DNA from 2 places in the Nocardioides daphniae genome. Region 1 is predicted to be linked to the other one. Evidence: riboswitches for the same ligand, from Rfam matches in the RefSeq annotation. Region 1 holds a riboswitch; the other holds the start of a gene.
What was found. A riboswitch is a leader RNA that binds a small molecule or an ion and turns the genes downstream of it on or off. The one in region 1 is predicted to bind thiamine pyrophosphate.

Region 2: another riboswitch for thiamine pyrophosphate. It lies ahead of E2C04_RS15910 (thiamine ABC transporter substrate-binding protein); the one in region 1 lies ahead of E2C04_RS04235 (thiamine phosphate synthase).

The regions. Positions count from the first base shown of each region.
Region 1 covers NZ_CP038462.1:874,429-880,244, reverse strand. Annotated here, with positions in the region: gene E2C04_RS04250 (thiazole synthase) at 1-679, opposite strand, end outside; gene thiS (sulfur carrier protein ThiS) at 676-891, opposite strand; gene E2C04_RS04240 (FAD-dependent oxidoreductase) at 882-1,895, opposite strand; gene E2C04_RS04235 (thiamine phosphate synthase) at 1,895-2,482, opposite strand; TPP riboswitch at 2,506-2,615, opposite strand; gene E2C04_RS04230 (PLD nuclease N-terminal domain-containing protein) at 2,685-3,188, shown strand; gene E2C04_RS20705 (hypothetical protein) at 3,208-3,393, opposite strand; partial or broken gene E2C04_RS04225 (aldo/keto reductase) at 3,399-4,133, opposite strand; gene thiC (phosphomethylpyrimidine synthase ThiC) at 4,233-5,567, opposite strand.
Region 2 covers NZ_CP038462.1:3,230,898-3,236,713, forward strand. Annotated here, with positions in the region: gene E2C04_RS15900 (ABC transporter ATP-binding protein) at 1-247, opposite strand, end outside; gene E2C04_RS15905 (ABC transporter permease) at 261-1,898, opposite strand; gene E2C04_RS15910 (thiamine ABC transporter substrate-binding protein) at 1,898-2,977, opposite strand; TPP riboswitch at 2,970-3,080, opposite strand; gene E2C04_RS15915 (alpha/beta hydrolase fold domain-containing protein) at 3,178-4,170, shown strand; gene E2C04_RS15920 (WS/DGAT domain-containing protein) at 4,167-5,591, shown strand; gene E2C04_RS15925 (hypothetical protein) at 5,686-5,816, shown strand, end outside.

The DNA.
Region 1 (5,816 bases):
CGAGGCGCAGCGCCCGGGCCATCGCGACCGGGTCCGCCGCCCGCGTGACGGCGCTGGCCGCCAGCACCGCATGGCACCCCAGCTCCAGCGCCAGGGCGGCGTCGGAGGCGGTGCCGATGCCCGCGTCGAGGACGACCGGCACGTCGACGGCCGCCACCACCGCCTCGATCGCGAACGGGTTGAGCACTCCCAGCCCCGACCCGATCGGTGAGCCCAACGGCATCACCGCGGCGCAGCCGACGTCGCGCAGGCGGGCGGCCACCACGGGGTCGTCGCTCGTGTAGGGCAGCACCACGAACCCCCGGCGGACCAGCTCCTCGGCCGCCCGCAGCAGCTCGACCACGTCGGGCACCAGCGAGACGTCGTCACCGATCACCTCCAGCTTGACCCAGTCGGTGCCGAGCGCCTCGCGGGCGAGCTCCGCCGTCAGCACCGCCTCGTCGGCGTCCAGGCACCCGGCCGTGTTGGGCAGCACCTCGGCACCGGAGCGGGCGATCGCGTCGAGCAGCCCGCCGGGCGCGGTGGACGACGTGCGCCGCACGCTGACCGTGACCAGGGCCGGCCGCGCCGCCTCGAGGACCGGCGCCACCAGGTGGGGCGACGGCAGTCCGCCGGTGCCGAGCAGCAGCCGCGACTCGAAGGTGCGTCCGGCGATCTCCAGGAGCTCCGGTGCGCTCATCCGCCCGCCACCGCCCCGACGACCTCGACCCGGTCGCTCGGCCGGAGCCGGGCGTGCGCCAGCGCGGAGCGTGGCACCACCTCCCCGTTCAGCGCGACGGCGCACCCGGTGGGCACGCACCCGGGCGCCAGCTCCTCGTACTGCTCGACGAGCAGCGCCGCCACGGTCGTCGCGGCGGTCGGGACCGTCGTCCCGTTGAGCGTCACCTGCATCTCTCCTCCTCCTGGTCGGGATCGTGGTCGGGCATGAATCGGCGTGGGTCGAGCGCCCGCACGGTGGCGGCACCCTCGAGCTGGTCGGCGAGCATCCGGGCCAGCAGCGGCGCGAGCAGCACGCCGTGGCGGAAGGCCCCGGCCGCGAGCCAGACGCCGGGTGCGGCCGGGCCGAGCAGCGGCAGGTGGTCGGGGGTGGCGGGCCGGTCGGCGGCCAGCGTCTCGACGACCGCGGCGGTCTCCACGGCCGGCCACAGCGTGCGGCCGGCCCGCAGCAGGCGGAGCAGCCCGCCGGCCGTCACCACCGGGGGCCGGTCGTGCTCCTCGCTGGTGGCGCCGACGACCAGGCGGCCGTCGCGACGCGGCACCAGGTAGACCTCCTCCCCCACCCGGGCACGGACCACGTGGCCGGGCACGCGCGACGGAGCGAGCACCACCAGCTCGCCGCGCACCCCGCGCACCAGGTGGTCGTAGGGCGCCGGCAGCCGCGCCCCGGTGGCCGCCACCACCGCGTCGGGAGGCTCGGTCGGCCGGTTGGCGACCACCCGGCCGCCCAGTCGCCCCAGCAGCGCTGCGACCACCGCGCGTGGGTCGACGCAGCGCTCGTCCAGGCGGGCGACCAGGCTGGTGCGGCCCAGCCCGGGCTCGACGTCCGCCGCCACCTCCTCGGCGCGGTGGCCGAGCCGGTCGAGCAGGTCGAGGTGGCGGCGCAGCGCCGCGGCGTCCGCGGCGTCACGGGCGACCAGCAGCGTGCCGCGGGCGTCGAGGCCGACGCCGAGGCGGGCAGCGTACGCAGGCCAGAGCGCTGTCGCCTCGACCCCCAGCCGGAACGCCACCTCCTCGCCGAACCACGCCTCCCCGCCGGGGCTGAGCATCCCGGCCGCCACATAACTGGCTCCGCTGCCCGGGCGCCGGTCGACGGCCGTCACGTCGTGACCGCGCGCGACGAGCTCGTCGGCGCAGGCCAGGCCGACGATCCCGCCGCCGAGCACGTGCACCCGCATCAGCCGACCGCCTTCACCAGCTCCTTCGCGGCGGAGAGTGGGTCGGGGGCCCGCCAGATCCCTCCGATGACGGCGACCCCGTGCGCCCCGGCGGCGCGGGCAGCGGCTGCCCGCTCGGCGTCGAGGCCGCCGATCCCGACCAGGGGCAGCGGGCCGGTCGCGCGGGTGAGCGCCTCGAGTCCGAGGGGCGCGGGGAGCCCCGGCTTGCTCGCGGTCGCGAAGAGCGGTCCGAAGCCGGCGTACGTCGCCCCGGCTGCCGCGGCCCGCTCGACGGCCCGCAGGCTGCGGCAGGTCGCGCCGACCCACAGGTGCGGCGCCAGGCGGACGGCGTCGGCGACCGGCAGGTCCTCGGCGCCGAGGTGCACCCCGTCGGCGCCGGCGGCGAGCGCCACGTCGAGGCGGTCGTTGACGACGACACGGGCACCGTGGGGGCGGACGGCGCTGATCGTCACCCGGGCCAGGGTGAGCAGCTCGGCGGTGGTGGCGTCGGGGTCGCGCACCTGGAAGCCGTCGACGCCGGCCAGGGCCAGGTCGGGCAGCAGGGCCAGGTCGTCGCGGCAGCTGACGAGGCAGAACAGGCGTGACAACGCAGGTGACGACGCAGGTGACAACACAGTGGGAACTCACTTCCTTCGCCGGCATGACCCGGATCAGGTACGACGGTCGGAGCGGTCCCAGCTCCCTCTCAGCCCGCTACCGCGGACTCCCGTGTGGACACCTCGGACCGTAGCAGAACCCCCTCGACGGGCTTCTGGAATCCTCTCGCCCAGCGGTCGCCGCGCCCCTACGATGAGCGCGTCCTCCGGGCGTACGACCCGGGGCGAGGTCGGAGGGGCCATGCTGCGGATCATCGTCTTCTACGTGCTGCCGATCGTGCTGTGCATCTTCTGCCTGGTGCAGGCGATCACCAGCCGCGACGGCGACATCCGCAACCTGCCGAAGGTGGCGTGGATCCTGCTGATCCTCTTCTTCCCGGTCGTCGGCTCGATCGCCTGGTTGGTGGCCGGGCAGCCGCAGGCCGCGCGCCCGCGCTCGGGTGAGCGGTCGACGCCGCACTTCCCCGAGTACGACCGCCCCGGCCGCGCCGCGGCAGTCGACGAAGGCAACGACGACGCCTTCCTGCGCCAGGTGCGTGAGCGCGCCGAGCAGCAGCGCCGCGACTACGAGGCGAAGCGTCGCGCCGAGCAGGCCGCCGAGGAGGCGGCCCGCGAGGAGCGTCGCCGTCGCAAGGAGGCCAAGGAGGCCGGTCAGGAGCCGGGCGACGAGTCCGGCAGCGAGGCGGAGTCCGCCTGACCTCCGGCGGCCACCCTGGTCAGCGCGAGGCGTGCACCGTCGCCGGGCCGTGGCCGGCGATCCGGTGCGGCTCGTACGCAGCCCCCAGCTCCTCGAGCTCGTCGGCGGTGAACTCGAGCTCGACCGCCGCGACGGCGTCGGTGAGGTGGTGCGCTTGGTGACGCCCACGATCGGCGAGGTCACCTGCGGCTGCGCCATCAGCCACGCCAGCGCCACCTGGGCGCGGGAGACGCCGCGGCGCTCGGCCACCTTCTCCACGATCACCCGGTCGGAGTCCGGGTAGAGGTCGCGGCCCCACGCGTCACCCTCGGAGCGCGTCGTCTCCTCGCCCCACGGGCGGGTCAGGCGGCCCCGTGCCAGCGGGCTCCAGGGCAGCACCCCCACCTCCTGGTCGGCGCAGAGCGGGAGCATCTCGCGCTCCTCCTCGCGGTAGAGCAGGTTGTAGTAGTTCTGCATGGAGACGAACTTCGTCCAGCCGTTGCGCTCGGCGACGTGCTGGGCCTTGGCGAACTGCCAGGCGAACATCGACGAGGCACCGATGTAGCGGGCCTTGCCGGCCTTCACCACGTCGTGCAGCGCCTCCACCGTCTCCTCGATCGGCGTCTCGTCGTCCCACCGGTGGATCTGGTAGAGGTCGACGTGATCGGTGCCGAGCCAGGTCAACGAGGCGTCGATCTCGGTCATGATGGCGCGGCGCGACAGCCCGGCTCCGTTGGCGCCGGGGCGCATCCGGCCGTGCACCTTGGTCGCGATGACGACCTCCTCGCGCGGCGCGATCTCCTTGAGGATCCGCCCGGTGACCTCCTCGCTGGAGCCGGCGGCATACACGTTGGCCGTGTCGAAGGCGTTGACCCCGGCCTCCCAGGCCGCAATGATCAGCGGGCGCGCCTGCTCCTCGTCGAGGATCCACGGGTGCCAGCCGCGCGACCTGTCGCCCCAGCTCATGCAGCCGAGCGTGATCGCCGAGACCTCGAGTCAGGTGGTGCCGAGTCGTGAGTAGCGCATGGGCGCACCCTATCGACGGCCACCTCGACCCGCCGCGCCTCACTCGTCGGCGCGGACGGTCGGGCTCAGGTCGAGGAGCTCGGGACCTCCGGCGCGCGCGAAACGCTCCTGCACGTCGCGGCTGATCCTCATCGAGCAGAACTTCGGCCCGCACATGGAGCAGAAGTGCGCGGTCTTGGCGGGCTCGGCCGGCAGCGTCTCGTCGTGGAACGCCTGGGCGGTGGGCGGGTCGAGCGCCAGCGCGAACTGGTCGTGCCAACGGAAGTCGTACCGTGCCCGCGAGAGGGCGTCGTCCCAGTCGCGGGCCCGCGGGTGCCCCTTGGCCACGTCGGCCGCGTGCGCGGCCAGCTTGTAGGTGATGACCCCGGTCTTCACGTCGTCACGGTTGGGCAGGCCCAGGTGCTCCTTGGGCGTGACGTAGCAGAGCATCGCCGTGCCGTGCATGGCGCTCGCGGCCGCCCCGATCGCCGAGGTGATGTGGTCGTAGCCGGGAGCGACGTCGGTGGCCAGCGGCCCCAACGTGTAGAAGGGCGCGCCGTGGCACCACTCCTGCTGGAGCACCACGTTCTCCTCGACCAGGTGCAGGGGCACGTGGCCGGGGCCCTCCACCATCACCTGGACGTCGTGGCGCCAGGCCCTCTCGGTCAGCTCCGCCAGGGTGCGGAGCTCGGCGAACTGGGCCGCGTCGTTCGCGTCGGCCACCGAGCCGGGTCGCAGCCCGTCGCCCAGCGAGAAGGCCACGTCGTGCCGGGCGAAGATCTCGCAGAGCTCGTCGAAGTGCTCGTACAGGAAGTTCTCCCGGTCGTGGGCGATGCACCAGCCAGCCATGATCGAGCCGCCGCGCGACACGATGCCGGTGACCCGGCGGGCGGTGAGCGGGACGTGGCGCAGCAGGACGCCGGCGTGCACGGTCATGTAGTCGACACCTTGCTCGCACTGCTCGAGGACGGTGTCGCGGAAGACCTCCCAGGTGAGCCGCTCGGCCACGCCGCCCACCTTCTCCAGCGCCTGGTAGAGCGGCACCGTGCCGACCGGGACGGGTGAGTTGCGCAGGATCCACTCCCGCGTGGCATGGATGTCGTCGCCGGTGGAGAGGTCCATCACCGTGTCGGCGCCCCACGTCACCGCCCAGGTCAGCTTCTCGACCTCCTCGGCGATCGAGCTGGTGACCGCGGAGTTGCCGATGTTGGCGTTGACCTTGACCAGGAAGCGCCGGCCGATGACCATCGGCTCGCTCTCGGGGTGGTTGACGCAGGCCGGGATGATCGCCCGTCCCGCCGCGACCTCACTGCGTACGAGCTCCGGGTCGCACCCCTCGCGGGCCGCGGCGAACTCCATCTCGGGCGTGATGACGCCCCGCCGCGCGTGGTGCATCTGGGTGACCGGACGGTCGTACGCTGCGTGGTCGCCGCGCGCCTCGATCCAGGCCCGGCGCAGGGGTGGCAGACCGACCTCCGGGTCCGAGCCGGGCCGGAGGTGCAGTAACGGTCGAAGGTCTCGCCGTTGGTCAGGCGGATGCGGGTGACCGGGACACCGAGGTCGCCCTCGGTCACGCGGGTGTGGGCAGGGTGGACGGAACGAGGCACAACCATGATCAGCTCCTGGACGCTTCCTTCGCCGGCA
Region 2 (5,816 bases), 1.2 Mb from region 1:
GGCGGTGGGTCGGGGTGCCCGCCAGGTCGACCCCGTCGAAGAGGACCCGGCCGCCACTGAGCGGCTCGAGCCCGGCCAGCGCCCGCAGCAGGGTCGACTTGCCGCAGCCCGACGGACCGAGCACGGCCAGCACCTCGCCGGGAGCCACGGCGAGCGACACGTCTCGCACGGCGGGGACGCCGGCGTACGTGACGTCGACGTGCTCGAGCCGCAGCGCCTCAGTCGTGCTCGTCGTCGTGCCTGTCATGGGTTCCTCTCGCTCACACGGACCCCAGGCTCGGGACCCGCAGCTGCTCGACGGCCAGCATGACCAGCGAGGTGGTCGCCGCGAGCACCACCGAGGCCGCCAGGGCCATGCCGTAGTTCATCTCACCGGGGTGGCCCAGCAGACGGAAGATCACGATCGGCAGCGTCGGCGCCTCGTCGCGCGCCAGGAAGCTGGTCGCGCCGAACTCCCCCAGTGACGCCGCGAAGGCGAAGCCGCTGGCCGCCAGCAGCGGCTTCCAGACCACCGGCACCTCGACGGTCAACCAGGTGCGCCAGGCACCGGCGCCCAGCGAGGCCGCCGCCTGGCGCTGCCGGTCGTCGATGCCGCCGAGCACCGGGACCAGGGTCCGGACCACCAGCGGCAGCGCGACCAGCGCCTGGGCGATCGGCACCAGCAGCGGGGAGTCGCGCAGGTCGAGCGGGCCGGAGTCGAGGGTGACCAGGAGGCCGAACCCCAAGGTCACCGCGGAGACGCCGAGCGGGAGCATGAAGACGGCGTCGAGCCCGCTGCGTACGCGCCTCTCGGCGGCCGAGTGCGAGCGCCGGGTCACCACGACGGCGAGCAGCAGCCCCAGGCTCAGCGCCATCCAGGTCGCGTCGACCGCGGTGCGCAGCGACGAGGCCAACGCCTCGGTCACCGGCACGAGCAGCGCCCGGTCGCTGCCCCGGCCGGTCAGGGCGCGGTAGTTGTCGAGGCTCCACGCGCCGTCGACCCGCAGCGAGCCCTGCACCAGCGTGACGATCGGCAGGGCAACGAAGGCCAGCGTCAGCGCGGTCACCGCGAGGGCGGGCGCATCCGTCAGCCGCACCCGGCGCGGGGCGGACGTACGCCGTGCCACCGGCGCCGCGGGGGCGCGGAAGCGGGCGGTGAGCACCAGCAGGGCGATGACCACGACCAGCTGCAGCACCGAGAGGGCGGCGGCTGCGCGGAGGTCGAAGAGGGAGGTGGTGAGCAGGTAAATCTCGGTCTCCACCGTCGCCCAGCGCACCCCGCCCAGGGTCAGCACGACGCCGAAGGAGGTCGCGCAGAAGAGGAAGACGACCGAGGCCGCGCTCACCACCGAGCCGCGCAGCGCCGGCCAGGTGACCGTGGTCAGCACCTGGAAGGGGCTCGCGCCCAGCGCCGCGGCCGCCTCGCCGGGGCGCGGGTCGAGCGACTCCCAGGCCGCGCCGACGGTCCGGATCACCACCGCGGCGTTGAAGAAGGCCAGGCCCAGCACGACCGCGACCGGCCCCTGCTCCCAGCCGAGGAAACCGAGCGGGCCGCCCTCGCCGAGCACGTCACGGAAGGCGACGCCGACCACGATCGTCGGCAGCACGAAGGGCACCAGCAGCACCGCCCGCACCACCCGGCGCGCGGGCAGGTCGAGGCGGGAGAGGACGTAGGCCGACGGCAGCCCCAGCAGCAGCGACAGGACGGTGCCGGCGGTGGCCGAGGCCAGGGTGAAGCCGAGCACGCGGGCGACCCGCGGGCGGCCCAGCACCTCCAGCACGCCGACCGGGTCGAAGGAGCCGTCGACGACGAATCCGCGCCCGACCATGCCGGCGACGGGCAGCAGGAAGAAGAGGGTGAGCACGACCAGGGGCCCGGCCGCCAACGCGGTCAGGCCCACCAGTCGGCGCAGCACCATCAGCCCGGGGGACGCTCGGTCAGCGGGTGACGACGTCGGTCCACTCCTCCAGCCAGCCACTTCTCGCGCTTCGCGGCGATCTCGGCCGGCTCGACCTCCCAGACCTTCTGCGGCTCGGGCGCGAAGGCGGCCCAGTCGTCGGGCAGGTCGGCCTCGCCGCTGACCGGGCGGACGTACATCGAGTCCGGCAGCTCGCGCTGCACCAGCGGGCTCAGCAGGAACTCGACGAGCTCCTGGGCGCCCTCGGGGTTCTTCGCACCCTTCAGCACGCCGGCGTACTCGACCTGGCGGAAGCAGGTGTCGAGCAACGCGGCGGTCGTGGTCTTCCCGTCCTTCACGGTGAAGGCGGGCGAGGAGTCGTACGACAGCACGACAGGTCGCGTGCCCTTCTCGCCGCCGGCGGTGAACTCGCCGTAGTAGGCCTCGGTCCAGCCGTCGACGATCTTCAGGCCGTTGTCGAGCAGGTCGGTCCAGTAGTCGTCCCAGCGCTGGCCGAAGGCGGCGCGGGTGGCCAGCAGGAAGGCCATGCCGGGCGAGGAGGTCGATGCGCTCGAGACGGCGGTGAGGTCCTTGTACGCCGGCTTCGTGAGGTCCTCGAAGGTGGCCGGCGCCCCGAGCTCCCGCTCCGCGAACCAGGCCGTGTCGACGTTGAGGCAGACGCTCGACTGGTCGACCGGCGCCAGCAGGTCGCCACCGTCGGCCAGGGCGTAGCGCTCAGCGCTGACCGGCAGCTCGGCGGTGTAGGGCGCGAAGACGCCGGCGTCGACGACGCGGGAGGCGAAGGTGTTGTCGATCCCGAAGGCGACGTCGCCCGACGGGTTGTCGGCCGAGAGGGCGAGCTTGGTGGCCAGGGCGCCGGCGTCGTTGGAGGCACGCACGACGAGCTCCTGGCCGGACTCCTCCTCGAAGGAGGCGATCAGCTCGTCGGGCAGGGTGAACGACTCGTGGGTGACCAGCACGACCTGGTCGGCGCGGTCGGCGTCCGAGGAGTCACCTCCCACCAGGCTGCAGCCGCTGAGGGCGGTGAGGCCGAGCAGGGCGGCGACCGCCACCGTCCGCGTACGGGCAGGCATGGACATCTTTCTGACTCCCTTCGCCGGTGCTAACCGGAGCAGGTTCGTAGGGTCTGCGGCTGGTCCGCACTCTCAGCACGCTGGTCCACGTGCTCCCCTGTCTGACGCCGACACCCTACGCCTGCCCCCTCCACGCAGCACGAGGAGTCCCGGAGGCTGCACCTGAACCGCCCCGTCGTCACCGGCCCTCGCCTAGGTTCGGAGGCGTGGACTCCCCCGTCGTCTCGCCGAGCCTGCTGCACCAGGTGGTCGCCACCGTGCTGCCCCGGGTGCGCCGGGCCCGCGACCTCGACGACGCCGACCTCGAGCGCGGCCGCATCCTGGCCTGGCAGCAGACGCTCGTCGGGGGCCTGCCGACGCGGCTGGTGCCGGGCTTCTCCCGGCGCTTCGACGTCGAGGTCGACCACAGCGCAGGCTTTCCGACGTACGTCCTCACGCCGCGTGGCGCCGACGTCACCCGCACCGTCCTCTACGGCCACGGCGGCGGCTACGTGAAGCCGATCGACGCCTTCCACGTGCGCTACGTCTCGATCCTGGCCCGACGGCTCGGGGCGCGGATCGTGCTGCCGGACTATCCGCTCGCGCCCACCCACACCTGGCGCGACTCCCACGAGGACCTGGTCGACCTGGCCGTCGCGTGGGCCGAGCACGCCGACTGCGCCGGCGAGCGGCCGCTGACCCTGATGGGCGACTCGGCCGGCGGCGGGCTGGTGCTGGCGCTCGCGCAGACCATGCGTGACCGCCTACGTCGTCACGGCTCCGGCGCGGTGGCGGGCTCGCTGGTGCTGCACGCGCCGTGGGCCGACCTGACGAGCACCGCGCCGGGCACCGAGGAGTTCTCCGCGCGCGACCCGTGGCTCTTCCTCTCGAAGATTCGGCTCTACGCCGAGTGGTGGGCAGGCTCGCCCGACGACCTCGACCGGCCGGAGGTCTCCCCCGCGCTGGGCGACCTCAGCGACCTGCCGCCGGCGCTGATGCTGCACGGCACCCGCGACACCCTCGCCGCGGCCTGCCGGATGCTGGTGCGCCGGGCGGAGGAGGCCGGGGGAGCTCACCTCCGTCGAGGAGCACGACCTGCTGCACGTCTACAGCCTCTTCCCGCTGATCCCCGAGGGGCGGCGCGCGATGCGCCAGGTGCTGGACTTCCTCGCCTGAGCGGGCGCGCGGGCACCGGCGGACGCCCTATGTTGGCCGGGTGACGTCGACCCCGATCCGTGCCGCCGACCAGACCTGGCTGCACATGGACCGCCTCGACAACCTGCTGCACGTGCGCTGCCTCATGTGGTTGGAGGCGGAGCCCGACCTCGACACGCTGCGGGCGCTGCTGCAGGAGCGGCTGGTCGATCGCCACCCGGTCCTGCGGCGACGGGCCTCCGAGCGCGACGGCGAGTGGTTCTGGGAGGACGCCGACGACTTCGACGTCGCCGACCACGTGCGGCTCGTGCGGCTCGACGGCGACGACGCGGCACTGCGTACGTGGATCGGGGAGCGCTTCGCCGAGCCCTTCACCCCCGGGCGCCCGTTGTGGAGCGCCGACCTGGTCACCGGCATCGAGGGCCGCGGGGCCGCCCTCTTCTGCCGCGTCCACCACGCCGTGACCGACGGCGTCCGGCTGGTGCAGCTGATGTTCAGCCTGTGCGAGACGGAGGCGGGCGGCACGGTGCCGCTGCCCGTGGGCCGGCCCCCGCGCACCGCGGGGCTGCTGGGCAGCGCCGCCGCCGTCGTACGCCGCGCCACCGCCGACCTGGCCGACCTCGCCCTGGGCTCCACCCGGGCGCCGCTGCGGCTCGCCACCTCGTTGAGCCCGCGCCTGCTTCCCCAAGGTCTGGGCCTGGTGCGCCACCCCCACCGCCTCATCGACCTGGTGCAGGGCCTCTCGTCGACCGACAACCAGACCGTCAACACGGTGGCCGAGCTGGGGCGCGTGCTCACCGCGAGCCGCACCCCGCGCACGGCGTGGACCGGCCGACCGGGCGTGGAGAAGTCGGTGGCCTGGGTGACCGACCTCGACCTCGCCCACGTCAGGGCGCTGGGCCGGGAGCACGGCGGCACGGTCAACGACGTCCTGGTCGCGCTCGTGGCGCAGGCGCTGACCCGCTACCTGGCCGAGAAGGACGCCCTGGTCGACGAGGTGGCGTGGATGGTGCCGGTCACGCTGCGACCCTTCGACGAGAGCCTGCCCGAGGAGCTGGGCAACCACTTCTCGCTGGTCTTCCTGCCGATGCCGTTGGGGTCACGCACCCCGCGGCAGGCAGTCGCAGCGGTGCGGCAGCGGATGGAGCGCATCAAGAACAGCCTCGAGCCCGTGGTCACCTTCGGGGTGCAGTGGGCGGTGGCCGAGTCGCCCCGCCTCGTGGCCCACCGGGTCACCAACCTGCTCGCCGACAAGGCGGTCGGCGTGCTGACCAACGTGCCCGGGCCGCGCCGACCCGTGCGGCTGGCCGGGATGAGGGTCACCCACGTGCTGGGGTGGGTGCCCAGCTCGGGCCACCAGCCCCTGGGCGTCTGCCTCTTCAGCTATGCCGGGGCGGTCACGGTCGGGATCGCCGCCGACACCGGGCTGGTGCCCGACCCGGACCGGATCGCGGAGCTGATCGAGGAGGAGTACCGCTCCTGGTGAGGCGAGCGATCGCCGACGCGGTCGTCCTTGTGAAGCCCTGACGGCAGGCGCACACTGGAGGGAGGTGATCCTTCGTCCCCCGGAGGTGAGCTCGATGGACACCCTCCTGATCGACGCCCGCGCCACCCACCAGCTCCTCGAGGAGCGGCTCGCCCGAGCGCGCGTCGCCCGGCCGAGCACCGACCCGGACCGCCCGCGCGACCAGTACCCACCGGTCGACACCTT